DNA from 2 places in the Arsenicicoccus sp. UBA7492 genome. Region 2 is predicted to be linked to the other one. Evidence: riboswitches for the same ligand, from Rfam matches in the RefSeq annotation. Region 2 holds a riboswitch; the other holds the start of a gene.
The links. A riboswitch is a leader RNA that binds a small molecule or an ion and turns the genes downstream of it on or off. The one in region 2 is predicted to bind thiamine pyrophosphate.
Positions count from the first base shown of each region.

Region 1: it holds a riboswitch for thiamine pyrophosphate, as region 2 does, so the genes downstream of both, thiM (hydroxyethylthiazole kinase) here and B4E97_RS11680 (ECF transporter S component) in region 2, are expected to answer to the same signal.

Region 1 covers NZ_DLOE01000043.1:61,071-68,985, forward strand. The annotation lists gene tenA (thiaminase II) at 1-490, opposite strand, end outside; gene thiD (bifunctional hydroxymethylpyrimidine kinase/phosphomethylpyrimidine kinase) at 494-1,315, opposite strand; gene thiE (thiamine phosphate synthase) at 1,312-2,031, opposite strand; gene thiM (hydroxyethylthiazole kinase) at 2,028-2,852, opposite strand; TPP riboswitch at 2,842-2,940, opposite strand; gene B4E97_RS12700 (hypothetical protein) at 3,271-3,534, shown strand; gene B4E97_RS12705 (exodeoxyribonuclease III) at 3,557-4,351, opposite strand; gene B4E97_RS12710 (SDR family NAD(P)-dependent oxidoreductase) at 4,400-5,176, shown strand; gene pyrE (orotate phosphoribosyltransferase) at 5,214-5,783, shown strand; gene B4E97_RS12720 (LemA family protein) at 5,938-6,795, shown strand; gene B4E97_RS12725 (DedA family protein) at 6,882-7,562, opposite strand; gene B4E97_RS12730 (TrmH family RNA methyltransferase) at 7,693-7,915, shown strand, end outside.
Region 2 covers NZ_DLOE01000039.1:103,159-111,073, reverse strand. The annotation lists gene B4E97_RS11705 (response regulator) at 1-199, shown strand, start outside; gene B4E97_RS11700 (ABC transporter ATP-binding protein) at 333-1,097, shown strand; gene B4E97_RS11695 (FtsX-like permease family protein) at 1,094-3,703, shown strand; gene B4E97_RS11690 (hypothetical protein) at 3,753-4,265, shown strand; gene B4E97_RS11685 (DUF4235 domain-containing protein) at 4,403-4,717, opposite strand; TPP riboswitch at 4,756-4,861, shown strand; gene B4E97_RS11680 (ECF transporter S component) at 4,909-5,574, shown strand; gene B4E97_RS11675 (ATP-binding cassette domain-containing protein) at 5,555-7,795, shown strand.

The DNA of each region.
Region 1 (7,915 bases), on a different contig from region 2:
CGAACTCCTCGTCGGAGTACATCCCGATCCAGTCGCCGTAGGCATGGCCGTCGAGCGAGCCGGCCTGGCTCAGCAGGTGGTCGCCCACGTCCTGGTAGATCCAGAAGCAGGGCAGCACGCCGGCTGCGGCCACGGCATACGAGCCCTGGGTGGTCAGCGACGACAGGTAGGACGTGTAGGCGAGGCAGCTGGGGGAGCGGCGCGCAGCCGCGAGGTCGGCGACGTGCGCGCCGTGCAGCTCCCGCTCGACCACGACCGTGGTGCGGGCCGACTCCGCCCAGAACAGCATCTCGTCGGGGTCGGTGGCCTGCCCGGCGAGGGTCGCGAGCACCCGGCCGTAGTCCGCGAGGTAGAGCGCGTCCTGCGCCATGTAGTAGGTGAAGCGCTCGCGGTCGAGCGTGCCGTCGGCCAGGCCCTGCACGAACGGCAGCTCGTCGATCGCGGACCGGACGTCGGCGGTGCGCGCCCAGGCGTCGGTGGTGAAGGTCATCGGTCAGCTCCAGACGTCGTGGAAGTGGTGGACCGGGCCGTGCCCGTGCCCGACGTGCAGCTCGTCGGCGTGCCGCAGCGCCTCGGTGAGCCAGGCCTTGGCGTCGCGGCAGGTCGTCTCCCAGTCGGGACGCCGTGGACGCAGGGCTGCGAGGGCGGAGGACAGGGTGCACCCGGTGCCGTGCGTATGCCGGGTGGCCACCCACTCGGCCGTGATCAGCACCTGGCCACGGGCGTCGGCGAGGACGTCGGTCGCCTGCTCGCTGCCGGTGTGGTGTCCGCCCTTGACGTAGGCGCGGCGTGCTCCGGCCGCGACGAGCGCCCGCGCCTGGTCGACCATCTCGTCGACGCTTCCGGCCGGCTCGGCGTCGAGCAGCACCGCGGCCTCGGGCAGGTTGGGCGTGATGATGCTCGCGAGCGGGACGAGCTCGCGCACGGCCGCGACGGCGGACTCGTCGAGCAGCCTGTCGCCGCTGGTCGCCACCATGACGGGGTCGAGCACGATCGGCGTCTCGCCCGCCTCCTCGGCGCGCAGCCGCTGCAGCACCCGTCCGACGGCCGCGGTGACCTCGGCGTCGGCGAGCATGCCGATCTTGACGGCGTCGGGGGTGATGTCGGCCAGCAGCGTCTCCAGCTGGGCGGTGACGAAGTCGGCGGGCACGACGTGCACCCCGGTCACGCCCTGCGTGGACTGCGCGGTGAGCGCGGTGATGACGCACATGCCGTAGGCGCCCAGCGCGGAGAAGGTCTTGAGGTCGGCCTGGATGCCGGCGCCGCCCGAGGGATCGCTGCCGGCGATGGAGAGGACCGTGGTCGGGGCGGTCATCGCGCCTCTCCCCGTGGTCGGTCGGGCGCCTGGGCCGTATGCCGCTCCGCCGCCTCGCGCCACCGCGCCAGCAGCGTGGCCGCCGCCTCGCGGGGGTCGGGCGCGGCGCAGACGGCGCTGACGACGGCGGCCCCGTCGACGCCGGTGGCCGGGAGCAGGCCGATGCGCGACGCGTGGATGCCGCCGATGGCGACCGTCGGCCAGGGGCTGGCGGCGACGAGCGCCGCGATGCCCTCGGGGCCGGCGGGGGTCGCGGCGTCGGGCTTGGTGGCCTGCTCCCACACCGGTCCCAGGCCGAGGTAGTCGACGGTGCCCTCGGGCAGGGCCCGGGCCGCCTCGACGTGAGCGGGGGTCTGGCAGGAGAGCCCGAGGAGGCGGTCGGGCCCGAGGAGCTCGCGCGCCCGCTCGGGGGACAGGTCGCTCTGGCCGATGTGGGCGCCCGCGGCCCCGGTTGCCTCGACGAGGTCGACCCGGTCGTTGACGACGACGGGGACGCCGGTGCCCTCGAGCGCCCGGATCACCGACCGCGTGAGGCGCAGGATCCGCTCGTCGTCGGCCCGGGGGTCACGCACCTGCACGAGGGTCGCGCCCCCGTCCACGGCGGCGCGGGCGACCCGCGCGACCTGGTCGTCGCCGCCGCACATGGCCGTGTCGGTGACGAGGTAGAGCGTGAGGTCGAGATCGCGTCCCTCGAGGACGGACCGCTGACCGGTCATGAGAGCACCAGCCCGGAGGCGAGCTCGTCGGGGGTGACCAGGCTCAGCTCGTCGAGCAGCGCCACGGCGAAGCTGCCGGGCCCCCGAGCCGCGCGGGCGGCGCGCTCGGCGGCCACCGTCAGCAGCCCCGTCGCGCTCGTGGCGGCGAGCAGCGCGTCGTCGCACACGGCCGCGAAGCCCGCCATCAGGGCGCCGAGGGCGCAGCCCACCCCGGTGACCTTGGTCATCACGGGGTCGCCGTTGTGCACCCGGACCAGGCGCTCGCCGTCCGTGAGGTGGTCGACGGCGCCGCTGACCGCGACGACCGTGCGGCGGGAGGTGGCGAGCTCGCGGGCGCGGTCCAGGACCTCCTCGGGCGAGTCGGCGCTGTCGACCCCGCGACCTCCGAGACCGCCCAGCAGCCCCGCGATCTCGGAGGCGTTGCCGCGCACGATCGTCGGCGCGTGCAGGTCCATGAGCGAGACCGCGACCCCGGTGCGCCAGGCCAGGCCGCCGGCGGCGACCGGGTCGAGCACCCACGGCGTGCCGGCGGCCTGCGCGCCCGTGACGGCGGCCCGCATGGCGGCCGTCGTGTCGTCGTACGGCGTCCCGGTGTTGACCAGCACGCCGCCCGCGACCCGGGCGAAGGCCTCCGCCTCGTGCGGGTTGTCCACCATGGCGGGGGCGGCGCCGGCGGCCAGCAGGACGTTGGCCGTCCACTGGGCCACGACGATGTTGGTGAGGCTCTGGACCAGAGGCGTGGTGGCCCTGAGCCGGGCGAGCGCCTCGGCCACCTCGTCGGGGGTGACTGCGGCCACCGGGTCCACGGATGCGTCCGTCATACGACGTCCCTTCGCTAGCACGACCTAGATCAGGTGCGACGGGTGTGATCTCAGCCCGGCCGACGGCCAGGCACCCCGCGTCTCCTCGCACCCTAACGGACGCGGTCGGCGAGGGGACCACGGGGCCCCACGGGAGGTTGTCCACAGGCCCGGCCGCCGACGCGTGGATCCGCGCCGTCGTCCACAGGCCCCGGGCCGGGGGTGGTGGCCCAGCCCGGGGCTGGTGACGATCGCTGCATGGACACCACACCCACCACCGCCGACATCCCGCTCACCCTCGACGAGATGCTCGAGGGACGTTCGATGCGCGACGTCGTCCACCTGCGGCGAGCCATCCAGGCCACGATGCCGCCGCCCGGGCCGCGCGACCGACGTCGCCGTCCTGGTCGGCGACCTCAACGGGCACCTCGTCGCCCCCATGTCCTTCCGGGACCTGCCGTCCCCCTGCGATCCCGCCCACGTGCGAGTGCTCCTCGAGGTGGTCGCCGAGGTGCTGGGTGAGCATGCGACGGTCGCCACCCTGCTCGTGCGGCCCGGGCCGGCGCACGCGATCGCCGCCGATCGCGCGTGGCAGGAGGTCGCGCAGAGGTGCTGGCAGGAGAAGGGGGTGATCGACCTCGGGTGCTTCGTCGTCGGCACCCACGGCGTGGACCTGCTCCCCAGGCTGGAGCTCGTCGCCTGAGGCGCTGCCCGGGGCGATACCCCTAGGCGTCGAGGTCGACGATCACCGGGGCGTGGTCGCTCGCGCCCTTGCCCTTGCGCTCCTCGCGGTCGATGGACGCGCCCGTCACCCGGCTCGCGAGCGCGGGGCTCGCCAGGCAGAAGTCGATGCGCATGCCCTGCTTCTTGGGGAAGCGCAGCTGGGTGTAGTCCCAGTAGGTGTAGGTGCGGGGCTCGGACGTGTAGGGCCGGACCACGTCGGCGAAGCCCGCGGCCACCACGGCCGCGAAGGCCTCGCGCTCCGGGACCGAGACGTGCGTCTTGCCCTCGAAGAAGGCCATGTCCCAGACGTCCTCGTCCTGCGGGGCGACGTTCCAGTCACCCATGAGCGCGACCTGGGCCCCGGGGTCCTCGGCGAGCCAGCGCTCGCCGTCCGCCCTGAGCCGGGCGAGCCAGTCGAGCTTGTAGGCGTAGTGGGGGTGCCCGAGCTCGCGCCCGTTGGGGACGTAGAGCGACCAGACGCACACCCCGTCGCACGTCGCTCCGAGCGCCCGAGCCTCGGCGACCGGCTCCGGCTCGCCGTACGTCGGCATGTGCTCGAAGCCGACCTGCACGTCCGTGAGCCCGACGCGAGAGGCGATGGCGACGCCGTTCCACTGGTTGAGGCCGTGGTGGGCGACCTCGTAGCCCGCCTGCTCGAACGGCAGCATCGGGAACTGCGCGTCCTTGCACTTGGTCTCCTGCATGGCCAGCACGTCCACGTCATGGCGCTCGAGGAAGGCGACGACGCGGTCGACGCGGGTCCGGATGCTGTTGACGTTCCAGGTTGCGATGCGCACCTCGCCAACCTACCGGAGGCGCCTGGCCAAGCCTCTACGCTGTCGCTCATGGCAACTGCACTCGTCACCGGCGCGTCCGCCGGCATCGGCCTGGCCTTCGTCCGTGAGCTGGCCTGCCGCGGCCACGACCTCGTCCTGGTCGCCCGCAACCGCGACCGGCTGCAGGAGGTCGCCGACGACCTGCGGGACCTGCACGGCACGAGCTGCGAGATCCTCGTCGCGGACGTCGCCGAGCGCGACCAGCTGCAGCGCGTGGCGGACCGGGTCGCCGACCAGGCACGCCCGGTGGACCTCGTCGTCAACAACGCCGGCTACGGCCTCAAGACGGACTTCCTGCGCACCCCGATCGAGCGGGAGGAGCACCACCTGATGATCCACACCCGCGCGGTGCTCGTGGTGTCGCAGGCCGCGGCGCTGGCGATGCGCGAGCGGGGGCGAGGGGCCGTCGTCAACGTCTCGTCGGTGGCGTCGTTCGTGCAGATGGGGACCTACTCCGCCGCCAAGGCGTGGTGCACGACCTTCACCGAGGGCCTGGCCAACGAGCTGCAGGGCACCGGGGTCACCGCCACGGCGCTGTGCCCGGGCTTCACGCACACGGAGTTCCACCAGCGGGCCTCGATGAACATGTCCCACCTGCCCGACGCCGCGTGGCTCGACGCCGACCGGCTCGTGCAGGACTGCCTGGACGACGTCGCCCGCGGTCGTGCGCTGAGCGTGCCCGGCGGGGTCTACAAGGCTGTCGTGGGAATCGTCCAGGTGGCGCCGCGGGGGATCGTCCGCCGGGTCAGTGGGCGCCTGGCCTCGGGTCGCCGCACCGCCCGCTGAGCCCGCCCCCGCCGGGCCGCAACTAGGCTGGGGCCTCATGAACACCGCGCCCACGAACCCCGCCGACGCCCGCGCCCGCCTGCTTGAGATCATCAAGGACAAGGCGATCGTCCACGGTCGCGTCACCCTGTCCTCCGGCAAGGAGGCCGACTACTACGTCGACCTGCGGCGCATCACCCTCGACGGCGAGGCGGCGCCCCTGGTCGGCATCGTGATGCGCGACCTCACCAGGGACCTGGCGTATGACGCCGTGGGCGGCCTCACGCTCGGCGCCGACCCCGTCGCCACGTCGATGCTGCACGCGTCCGCCGCCGCAGGCGAGCGGCTCGACGCGTTCGTCGTCCGCAAGGCCGGCAAGGCGCACGGCCTGCAGCAGCGCATCGAGGGTCCGTCGATCCGCGGTCGTCGCGTGCTGGTCGTCGAGGACACCACGACCACGGGCGGCTCGCCGCTCGACGCCGTCGCCGCCGCCCGCGAGGACGGGGCCGAGGTGGTGGCCGTGGCCACCATCGCCGACCGCGCGACCGGCGCCGGCGAGCGCATCCAGGACGAGGCCGGGGTGCCCTACCTGCACGTCTACTCCCTGGAGGAGCTCGGCCTCGCCTGACCGGCTGACCGGCTCACCGGCTCACCGGCGGGGCGGTCCCGGCCGCCGGGTGCCGCAGGGAACGCCGGAGGGCGGCGGCTCGTCATACGGTCAACCGCCGTGATCGGCCGACTAGGCTGATCACGACCTCAGTCCCGCTCTGGAGGGAGCCGACGTGACACCCGTCCACATCACGCTGATCGTCCTGCTCGTCATCATCGCCCTGATCGTCATGTGGCTCGTCGGCATGCACAACAGCCTCATCGGGCTGCGCAACCGCACGCAGGAGTCCTGGCGCCAGATCGACGTCGAGCTCAAGCGGCGGCACGACCTGATCCCCAACCTCGTCGAGACCGTCAAGGGCTTCGCGACCCACGAGCGCGGCACGCTCGACGACGTGATGCGCGCGCGGTCCGCCGCCGTCAGCGCCGGGGGCAGCCCCGCCGAGACCGCCGCCGCGGAGCAGCAGCTCACCGGCGCCGTGGGCCGCCTGATGGCCGTCGCCGAGGCCTACCCGCAGCTCCAGGCCAACTCGAACTTCCTGGCCCTGCAGCAGGAGCTCGCCTCCACCGAGGACCGCATCGCCTCCGGGCGCCGCTACTACAACGCCACGGTGCGCGAGCTCAACACCAAGGTCGAGTCCTTCCCGAGCAACATGATCGCCAAGCAGTTCGGGATCCACCAGGAGCAGTACTTCGAGGCCGAGGCGCAGGCGCGCAGCACCCCTCAGGTCAACTTCGACACCAACTCGCCGCGCACCTACGAGTCCGCCCCCGAGCCCCAGCACGGTGGTCCCTCGCAGGGCGCCACCCCGGCCGCTCCGGCCCAGCCGGCCGCGCCCGCCCAGGCGCCCGGTCTCGGTCAGCCGGGCACGGCGGAGGGCGCTCACGCCCCGGCCGGCGGTCTGCCCGCCGGTGCCGCTGACAACGCTCAGGGCGCCGGTCGTCAGGGCGGCGTCCCAGACACCAACCCGCACCAGGAGGGCGGCGCCCTCAGCTGGCCGTCCACCCAGCCGGACAAGCCCCAGCAGTAGTCACCAGCACGAAGGACGCCCACCCCCGATCCAGGGGGTCGGCGTCCTTCGTCGTCGCGTCGGGTGGTCGGCCGGCTCTCGCCCGGTCAGGCCTCGTGGCGGGTGCTGCCCGCGCCCGGCGTCGGGTCGATGGTGGCGCGGCCCTTGCGGCGCTTGTGCATCCACCACTCGAAAACCATGGGGAGCACCGAGATGGCGACGATCAGCAGGATCGCGGTCTCGAGGTTGTTCTGCACCGCGGGGATGGCGCCCAGGAAGTAGCCGAGCAGGGTCACGCCGCAGGCCCACAGCACCGCGCCGACCGCCGACCAGGTGAAGAACCGCTTGCGGTCCATCTGGCCGACGCCCGCGACGACCGTGATGAAGGTCCGCACGATCGGCACGAACCGACCGATGACCAGGGCCTTGTTGCCGTACTGGTCGAAGAAGGCGATGGTCTGGTCGAAGTACTTCTTCTTGAGGAAGCGCCCGTCGCGGTTGTAGAGCGGGGTCCCGATGGCCCGCCCGATCTCGTAGCCCACCACGTTGCCGGCGAACGCGGCGATCGACAGCAGCGCCAGGGCGAGGCCCAGGTGGACGTCGACGTCTCCGCGCTTGATGAACATGCCGATCGCAAAGAGCAGCGAGTCGCCCGGCAGGATCGGGAACAGCAGGCCGCACTCGACGAACACGATCGCCATGGAGAGCCAGAAGAAGGCGTTGCCGTAGTTGTCGAGGAGGTACTGCGGGTCCATCCAGCTCAGGGAGGACATCAGCTCGGGGATCATCACGCCGACCAGGGTACGGGGGATTCCTGTCCCCCCGCTGTCGCACCGCTGTGGCGGCGGGAGGGTTCCTCGACCCGGCCGCTCCCTCGCCGGGCGGGGACCGAGGCCGTATGCCGATAGCCTGCCGCCCGTGAGCGATCAGGCATCCGGCGGGGGAGTCGCGACGACGGGCGGCGGGCGGGCGGCGGCGATCGGTGTCGGGCCCTGGCCGGGACCCTGGCCCACGCGGCCGGACGGGTCACCGGACCCCCGCTACGACCCGGAGCTGCTGCGGGACGGCGACCGCCGCAACGTGGAGGACCGCTTCCGCTACCTGACGATGGCGGCGATCGTGGCGGCGCTGGACGAGACGC
Region 2 (7,915 bases):
GCTGACCGAGCGGGAGCGCGAGGTGCTGCTCGCGGTGGGGCAGGGGCGCTCCAACCAGGAGATCGCGGCCGAGCTCTATGTGGCCGAGGCCACCGTCAAGACCCACGTCGGGCGGATCCTCGCCAAGCTCCACCTGCGAGACCGGGTGCAGATGGTCGTCCTCGCCTACGACACAGGGCTCGTGCGACCGCAGTCGTAGGCCCGCTGCGCCCGTGGTCCTCGGGTCGCCCCCGGGGTCGAGACCGCAGGTCGATCCGGGCGACACCGGCCGCTCCCTAGCGTCGACATCGACCGCGCACCAGCGATGTCCGACGACCAGACGGAGCGACCCGATGACGACCACCAGCCCGACCACCAGCCCGACCACCGTGACCCGCGCGGCCGTGCGCGCGCGTGACCTCACCAAGACCTATGGCAGCGGCGACACCCGCGTCGTCGCCCTGGACCACGTGGACGTGGAGATCGCCGAGGGGGAGCTCACCGCGATCATGGGCCCGTCGGGGTCCGGCAAGTCGACGCTGATGCACTGCGCGGCGGGCCTCGACGACGTCACGAGCGGGCAGGTCTGGGTCGGCGACACCGACCTCACCACGCTTGACGACACGCGGCTGACGCTGCTGCGGCGCGAGCAGGTGGGGTTCGTCTTCCAGGCCTTCAACCTGCTCCCGACGCTGACCGCCGAGGCCAACATCACCCTGCCCCTGCGCCTCGCGGGCCGCACCCCCGACCGCGAATGGTTCGAGCATGTGGTGCGGGTGCTGGGCCTGACAGATCGTCTGGGGCACAAGCCGACCGAGCTCTCCGGCGGGCAGCAGCAGCGCGTGGCGGTGGCCCGCGCCCTCGTCATGCGGCCGCGCGTGATCTTTGCCGACGAGCCGACGGGCGCCCTCGACAGCGTGACCGGGCACGAGCTGCTGGACTTCCTTCGGCGCTGCGTGCGTGAGCTGGGCCAGACCGTCGTGATGGTGACCCACGACCCCGGGGCCGCGACGTATGCCGACCGCGTGCTGCTCCTCGCGGACGGTCGCATGGCGGGGGAGCTGCGGCACCCCACCGCCGACGACGTGCTGGCCGCCCTGCGCGGGCTGGGGGCGTGATCGCCGTGCGCACCTCGATCTCCCTGGCGGCCAGCATGATCCACGGTCAGGCCCGGCGCTTCGTCAGCGTCCTGGTCGCCATCACGATGGGCATCGCCTTCGTCGCGGCCACGTTCATGGTGGGCGACACCTTCCGCGAGTCCCTGGCGCGCGACGCCGCCGGCTCGGTGGGCCGAGCGAGCGTGGTCGTCACCACGCCGGACGGGTCCTCGGGCGTGGGGGGCGCGCCTCGCGGCGGCCCGGCCGTCATACCCCCCGGGCTCGCCGCGCAGGTGACGCGCGCCCACCCGGGTGCCTCCGTGCGCACGGTGGCCGGCGGGGCCGTCCAGCAGGACCTCGGGGGTCGCGAGGCCTCCCTCGTGCTGCGGTCAGTGCCGCAGCTGTCCGGGACGACGACGCTCACGGCCGGTCGCCTGCCCGCCCGCCGCGGCGAGATCGCCGTCGTGGACTGGGTCGCCTCGGCGCGCAAGCTCGCAGTGGGCAGCACGACCCGCCTGCTGCAGCGCGGCACCGGCACCAGCCCTGGCACCGGCACCGAGCAGCGGCCGCAGGAGGCCCGTCCGGCCGAGGCCACGGTCGTCGGCATCGTCAAGCCGGGGCGTGACGTCGTGCAGGGCCAGGGGATGCCGGTGGCCTTCGCCCAGGACCAGGACATCTGGGCCTGGACGGGCACCACGGGCTATCGGGAGCTCGACCTGACGCAGGCTCCGGGCGGCGCGGCCGTGGACGACGAGCAGCTGCGCGCCTCCGTCGCCGGTCTCCCCGCAGCCAAGGGCCTCACGGTCCGCACCGGCCAGCAGGAGAAGGACCACCGCGTGACCCAGATGGTCCAGGGCGTCACGCAGCTCACCGCGATGCTGCTCGTCTTCGCGCTCATCGCCGTGTTCGTCTCGGCGCTGGTCATCGCCAACACCTTTGCGATCCTCGTCGCCCAGCGCACCCGTCAGCTCGCGCTCCTGCGCTGCATCGGCGCCGAGCGGCGGCAGGTGCGCGGGTCCGTCGTGGCCGAGGCGCTGCTCGTCGGCGTCCTCGGCTCCGTCGCGGGGCTGGCGCTCGGCGCGGGTCTGGCGGCGACGCTCGTGCAGCTCTCGCACGGCACCGACATGGACCTCGGCAGCCTGGTCGTCACCCCGCTCTCGGTCCTGGCTCCCCTCGCGACGGGCATCCTGGTCACCCTCGTGGCGAGCCTCGCCCCGGCCCGCGCGGCGACGCGCGTCAAGCCGCTCGCGGCCCTGCGCCCCGAGACCGCGACGCGGGTGCGGCGCGTCCGCGCCCTGCGCGTCGGGGTCGGATCGGTCCTCGCGGCAGGTGGGTTCGGGCTGCTCGTGCACGGCGCCCTCCAGCACCAGCTCGTGACGGGCATCCCCGGTGGACTCCTGTCCTTCCTCGGCGTGCTCATGGTCGCCCCCGTGGTGGTGCCCGGCCTCGCCCGCGCCGTCGGTGCGCTGCCCGCCCGCCTCGGCGGCGTCCCCGGGTCGCTCGCCGTCGACAACGCCGGCCGCAACCCCGCTCGGGCCGCGGCCACCGCGAGCGCCCTGCTCGTCGGGGTCACGCTGATCACGATGATGAGCGTGGGCTCGGCGACAGGGGTGCGCTCGGCCACCGACGCGCTCGACAAGCAGACCCCCGTGGACGCCCTCGTGCAGGCGCCGCAGGGCCTGGCGCAGCGTGACCTCGACACCCTGCGGCGCAGCAGCGTCGTCGGTGCGGCCACCCTCGTCGTCGACGCCCCGGCCACGCTGACCCACGGCGGACGGCCGGTGCACGTCGGCCAGAGCGGTGGGCAGAGCGACGGTCAGGCCGGCGGATCGAGCGGCGGGCAGACCACCGTCACCGGCGCCGACGACGCGGCGGTGCAGGTCTCGCGCCGGCCGCAGCTCTTTGCCGGGCTCGACGACCACACCGTGCTCCTGCCGGCGAGCTCCGGCCTGCGGACCGGCGACACCGTGACCCTCGCCCACGGCGCGACGCGGCTCGACCTGCGCGCCGACGTCAGCGCGGACCATGCGGACGCACCGGTCGTCACGGCGGCCACCGTGCGGCGCCTCGACCCCCAGGCCAAGGGGTCCGCGTGGATCAGGTTCGCCGAGGTCAAGGACGCGGCCACCGCGTCGGAGCAGCTCGCCCAGGACGCCGTCGCCATCCAGGGCGCCCAGGTCCAGGGGGTCGCCACCCAGCGCGCCGAGATGGAGCGGATCATGGACGTCGTCCTGCTCGTCGTCACCGGCCTGCTCGGCATCGCCGTGCTGGTCGCGCTGGTCGGCATCGGCAACACCCTCGGCCTCTCGGTGCTCGAGCGCACCCAGGAGTCCGGCCTGCTGCGCGCCCTCGGCCTCACGCGCCGCCAGCTGCGCAGCACGCTCGGGCTCGAGGCGCTGACGCTGGCGGGCGTGGGCACGATCGTGGGGCTCGCGCTGGGGGTGGCCTACGGCCTCGGCGGGGCCTACGCGCTCTTCGGCAGCGAGATGACCATCACCACCGAGATCCCTTGGGCGCGGCTGGGGCTCGTCGCCGCCGTGGCGCTCGCCGCGGGGTGGCTGGCGTCCGTCATACCGGCTCGTCGGGCCGCGCGGGTGAGCCCGTCCGCGGCGCTGGCCACCGACTGACACGCGGCTCCCAGGCCCCGGGCCTAGGCTGGCAGGAAGGAGGGACGAGATGGGTCGGGTCGAGCGCGAGGTCTACGCCGCGGCCACGTCACCGCGCCACGTGCGCGCGCTGACGGTCGGTGCCGGCACGCTGCTCGCCGCCCTCCCGCTGCCGGCGCCGCTGCGCGCGGGCCTCGGGATCGCGGGCTACCTCGGCGGGCTCGCCCTGCCGGCCGACCACGTCCCGACCGACGAGCCCGACCACCTGTGGCACCTGCGCCGCCAGGTCGGGGCGGTCGGCGACTGGCTCGACGACCGCCGGGGAGCGCTCGGCTGGGACGTCGAGACCTGGCTCGACCGGGTGCTGGCGCGGGCGCGCGGCGTGCTCGACGACCCGAGGCTGGTCACCGACCCCGAGCGGCTGGCGGGCCTGTCCCGGCTCCTGCTCGTCGAGCTGCCCGAGGTGCTGCGCGACGGCGACGACGTGGCGCTCGAGCCCGACCCGACCCGGCGCCGGCTGCGGGTGGCGCTGCGGCTGGACCAGCTCGACCGGCGGCTGGCGGCCCTGCGCACCCCCGCCTGATCGCCGCCACGTACCCCAGGCCCGAGGCCGCCACGCACCCAGGCCCGCAGACCCCCAGGCCCGTCATACCGCCCAGCAGCAGCGAGTCGCCCCGACCGATGGACCGGTCGGGGCGACTCGCGTGACGGACGGGGTGATCAGGCCTTGTTGGTGCGGGCGTCGATCTGCGCCTGCAGGTCGACGTCACCGATGTCGTTGCTCTGGCGCTTGACCGCGGAGACGAACCCCTTGGCCGCCTGACGCTGCGCCACCAGGCGCGCGATGCCGATCACGAGACCGGAGAACGCCGCGAAGGCCAGCGCTTCCTTCCAGTCCACGTCGGGGTTGGTGGGGTCGGAGGGGGCCTCCTTGCCCGTGGCCTTCTGCCAGCCCGAGTTGACGATCTTGTTGGCCACCATGCCGGCCAGCATGGCGGCGCCGGTGCCAATGAGCTTCCACACGTTAGGTCCCATGCGTTGAGTCTCACACGATCTTCGCGGTAGCGTCACGTTTCACACGACAGGGGAGCGCAGATCGCGCTGAGAGTGCGGGCGACCGCAGACCCTCCGCACCTGATCCGGTTAGCACCGGCGCTAGGGAGTCGGATTCTCGAGGCGACCCGAGGGGTCACCTTCCCTCTTGGTGACCGACCAGGAGATCTCGTATGCCGAACACCACCGGCTCCGCCGCCACCGCGCGGCCGGGCCAGCACGCACGACCGTCCGCGCTCGCCACGGGGGCCCTCATGTCATGGCGAGGCATCGACCTCGTCCTCGGCGCCGTCCTCGCCGTCGCGCTGGGCGTCGCCTTCTGGGGGTGGGACAGCACCCTCTACCACGTCGTCGAGGCGGCCGCCGTCGGCTATGCCCCGATCGGCTCGCTCGCGCTCGGCGTGTGGGTGCTCCCCGCCGTGGCCGGCGCGCTGCTGATCCGGCGTCCCGGCGCGGCCCTCTACGTCGAGCTGATCGCGGCGAGCGTCGAGACGCTGCTCGGCAACAAGTGGGGCTGGCTCGTGATGCTGTCCGGGCTGCTGCAGGCGCTCGGCGTCGAGCTGGCGATGTGGGTCTGGCGCTGGCGGCGGTTCGACATGGTGGCCGCGGTGCTGGGCGGCGTGCTCGGTGCCGTCCTGGAGATCTGCCTCTACGAGTGGTGGCAGTACGTCCCGCAGCTCGCCTGGATCCACAAGCTCGTCTACCTCGGCTTCGGCATGATCTCGTGCGCGGTGATCGCCGGCCTCGGGGGCGCCGCGCTCGTGCGGGCGCTGGCCCGGACGGGCGTGATCGACGCCTTCCCCGCGGGCCGCGAGGCGCGTGAGTCCCACGGCCGCTGACGCCTCCCTCGAGCGTGGTCTCGACCTCGACGAGGGTCCGAGGGGGGCTCTCGTCGAGGTCGACGACCTCACCTGGCTCCCGTATGGCGCCGCCCGCCCGGTCCTCGACGCGGTGTCGCTGCGCGTGGCGCCGGGGGAGCGGGTGCTGCTCGCGGGCGCCAGCGGGTCCGGCAAGTCGACCCTGCTCCGGGCGCTGGCCGGCGTGCTCGCCGACACGGGTGGCGGTGACCAGACGGGGCAGGTGCGGGTGTCGCGGCAGGTGGGCCTGCTCCTGCAGGATCCCGACGACGCGGTGGTCGCGCGGACCGTGGGGCGCGACGTGGCCTTCGGCCCCGAGAACGCCGGCGTGCCACGCGGGCCGCTGTGGGAGCGGGTGCGGGCGGCGCTGGACTCCGTGTCCTTCCCGTATGCCGTGGACCGCGAGACGCGCGCCCTGTCCGGCGGCGAGACCCAGCGCCTCGCGCTCGCGGGCGTGCTCGCCCTCGACCCGGGCCTCGTGCTGCTCGACGAGCCCTGCTCGATGCTCGACCCCCAGGCCGCGGAGGCGGTCCGGTCGGCGGTGGCCCTGGCCGTCGCCGAGGTGGGGGCCACCCTGGTGGTCGTCGAGCACCAGCTCGCGCACTGGGTGGACGTCTGCGACCGGCTCGTCGTGCTGGGCGACGGCGGTCGGGTGGTGGCGGACGGCCCGATGACGTCGACGCTGGCCGCCGAGGGGGAGCGGCTGGCAGAGCTGGGCCTGTGGGTGCCGGGGGCGCCGCCGCCGTCGTCGATGGAGGTGGCGACCGGGCTGGTGACCCCGGTCCGGCCGGGCGGGGTGACGGCCTCGATCGACGCGGTGCTGCGCCAGGTGCAGCCCGGGCTGGCCTCGTGGCAGGCGGTGCACCCGCCGCAGCTCGTGCTGCAGGACGTGGCGCTGGAGGCCTCGCCGGGGGAGGCGGTGGCCGTCACCGGCCACTCGGGCGCCGGCAAGTCCACGCTGGTGGCCTGCGCCGCCGGGCTGCTCGAGCCGACGTCCGGCACGGTGCGGCTGGGGGCCGGCGACCGCGAGGCGCCGCATGGCTGGCGGGCTGCGGAGCTTGCCGCAGCGGTCGGGTGGGTGCCCCAACGACCCGAGCTGCCGATCACCGCCCGGACCGTCGTCGACGAGGTGATGCTGACCGGTCGGGCGCTCGGCCAGGACGAGGACGCCCTCGCAGCCCGGGCCGGGGCGCTGCTCGAGGTGCTCGGCCTCGGCGACCGCCGCGACGCCGACCCGCACACCCTCTCGGGGGGTGAGCAGCGACGTCTCTCGCTCGTCGCCGCCCTCGCCCACGGCCCGTCCGTGCTCCTGCTCGACGAGCCCACCGTCGGCCAGGACCGCCACACGTGGGCCGCCGTCACCGGGGTCGTCGAGGCGGCCCGCGCCGCAGGGACGACCGTGGTGGTGTCCACGCACGACCGCAGCCTGGCGTCGCGCTGCACCCGCGAGCTCGTGCTCGCGAGGCCGCAGGCCGGCGCAGAGCCGGTGCGCCGTCGTGCGCAGGGGCTGGCGGCATACGCCTCGGCCCTGCCGCTGATGCTGGTGAGCCTGGTGGCGATGGTGGTCGGGTTGGTCGTGCCCACGGTGCCGGCGGGGCTGGGTCTGCTCGGGGCCGAGCTGGCGCTGCTCCTCGTGCTGTGCGGGGTGCGCTGGCCGCAGCCGGTGCTGCGGCTCACCCCGGTGGCGATCGGCGCGGCCTCGTTGTGGTGGTCCAACTGGTGGTGGGCCGAGACGCGTGATCCCGTCGCGGCGCTGCTGCCCGCGCTGCGCATGACGTCGGCGGCGCTGCCCGGCGTGGTGCTGGCGGGCTACCTCGAGCCGTTCTCGCTGGGGGACCAGCTCGGGCAGCGACTGCGGCTGCCGGCACGTCCGGTGGTGGCGGCGGTGGTGGCGCTGCAGAGGTTCGACCAGCTGCGGTCGACCTTTGGCGACCTGCGCGCGGTGCGCCGGGCGCGTGGTGTCCTGGGGCGGGGGGTCAAGGACGCGGTCGTGCTGACCTTTGCCCTGCTGGTGCAGGCGTTGCGGCAGGCGGGGCGGCTCGCGGTGGCGATGGAGGCGCGGGGCTACTCGTCGCCCGTGGTGCGGTCGGGGCGGCGCACGTGGGCGGAGCCCGCGCGGTGGGGCCGGAGGGACCTGTGGGTCGTGGTGTGCGCCGTGACGCTCGCCGCCGCGGCGGCTGTGGGGCACCTTCTGGGGAGGTAATGGATCCCTAGTCCTGGTGACGGGTCTCGACTACTCTGGGTAACGCCTAGTGGGTATCAGCAACGTCATCCGTGACGCCCCCACGGCCAGCGGGTCGGGCTCCCGAGGGGGGAGTCCGGC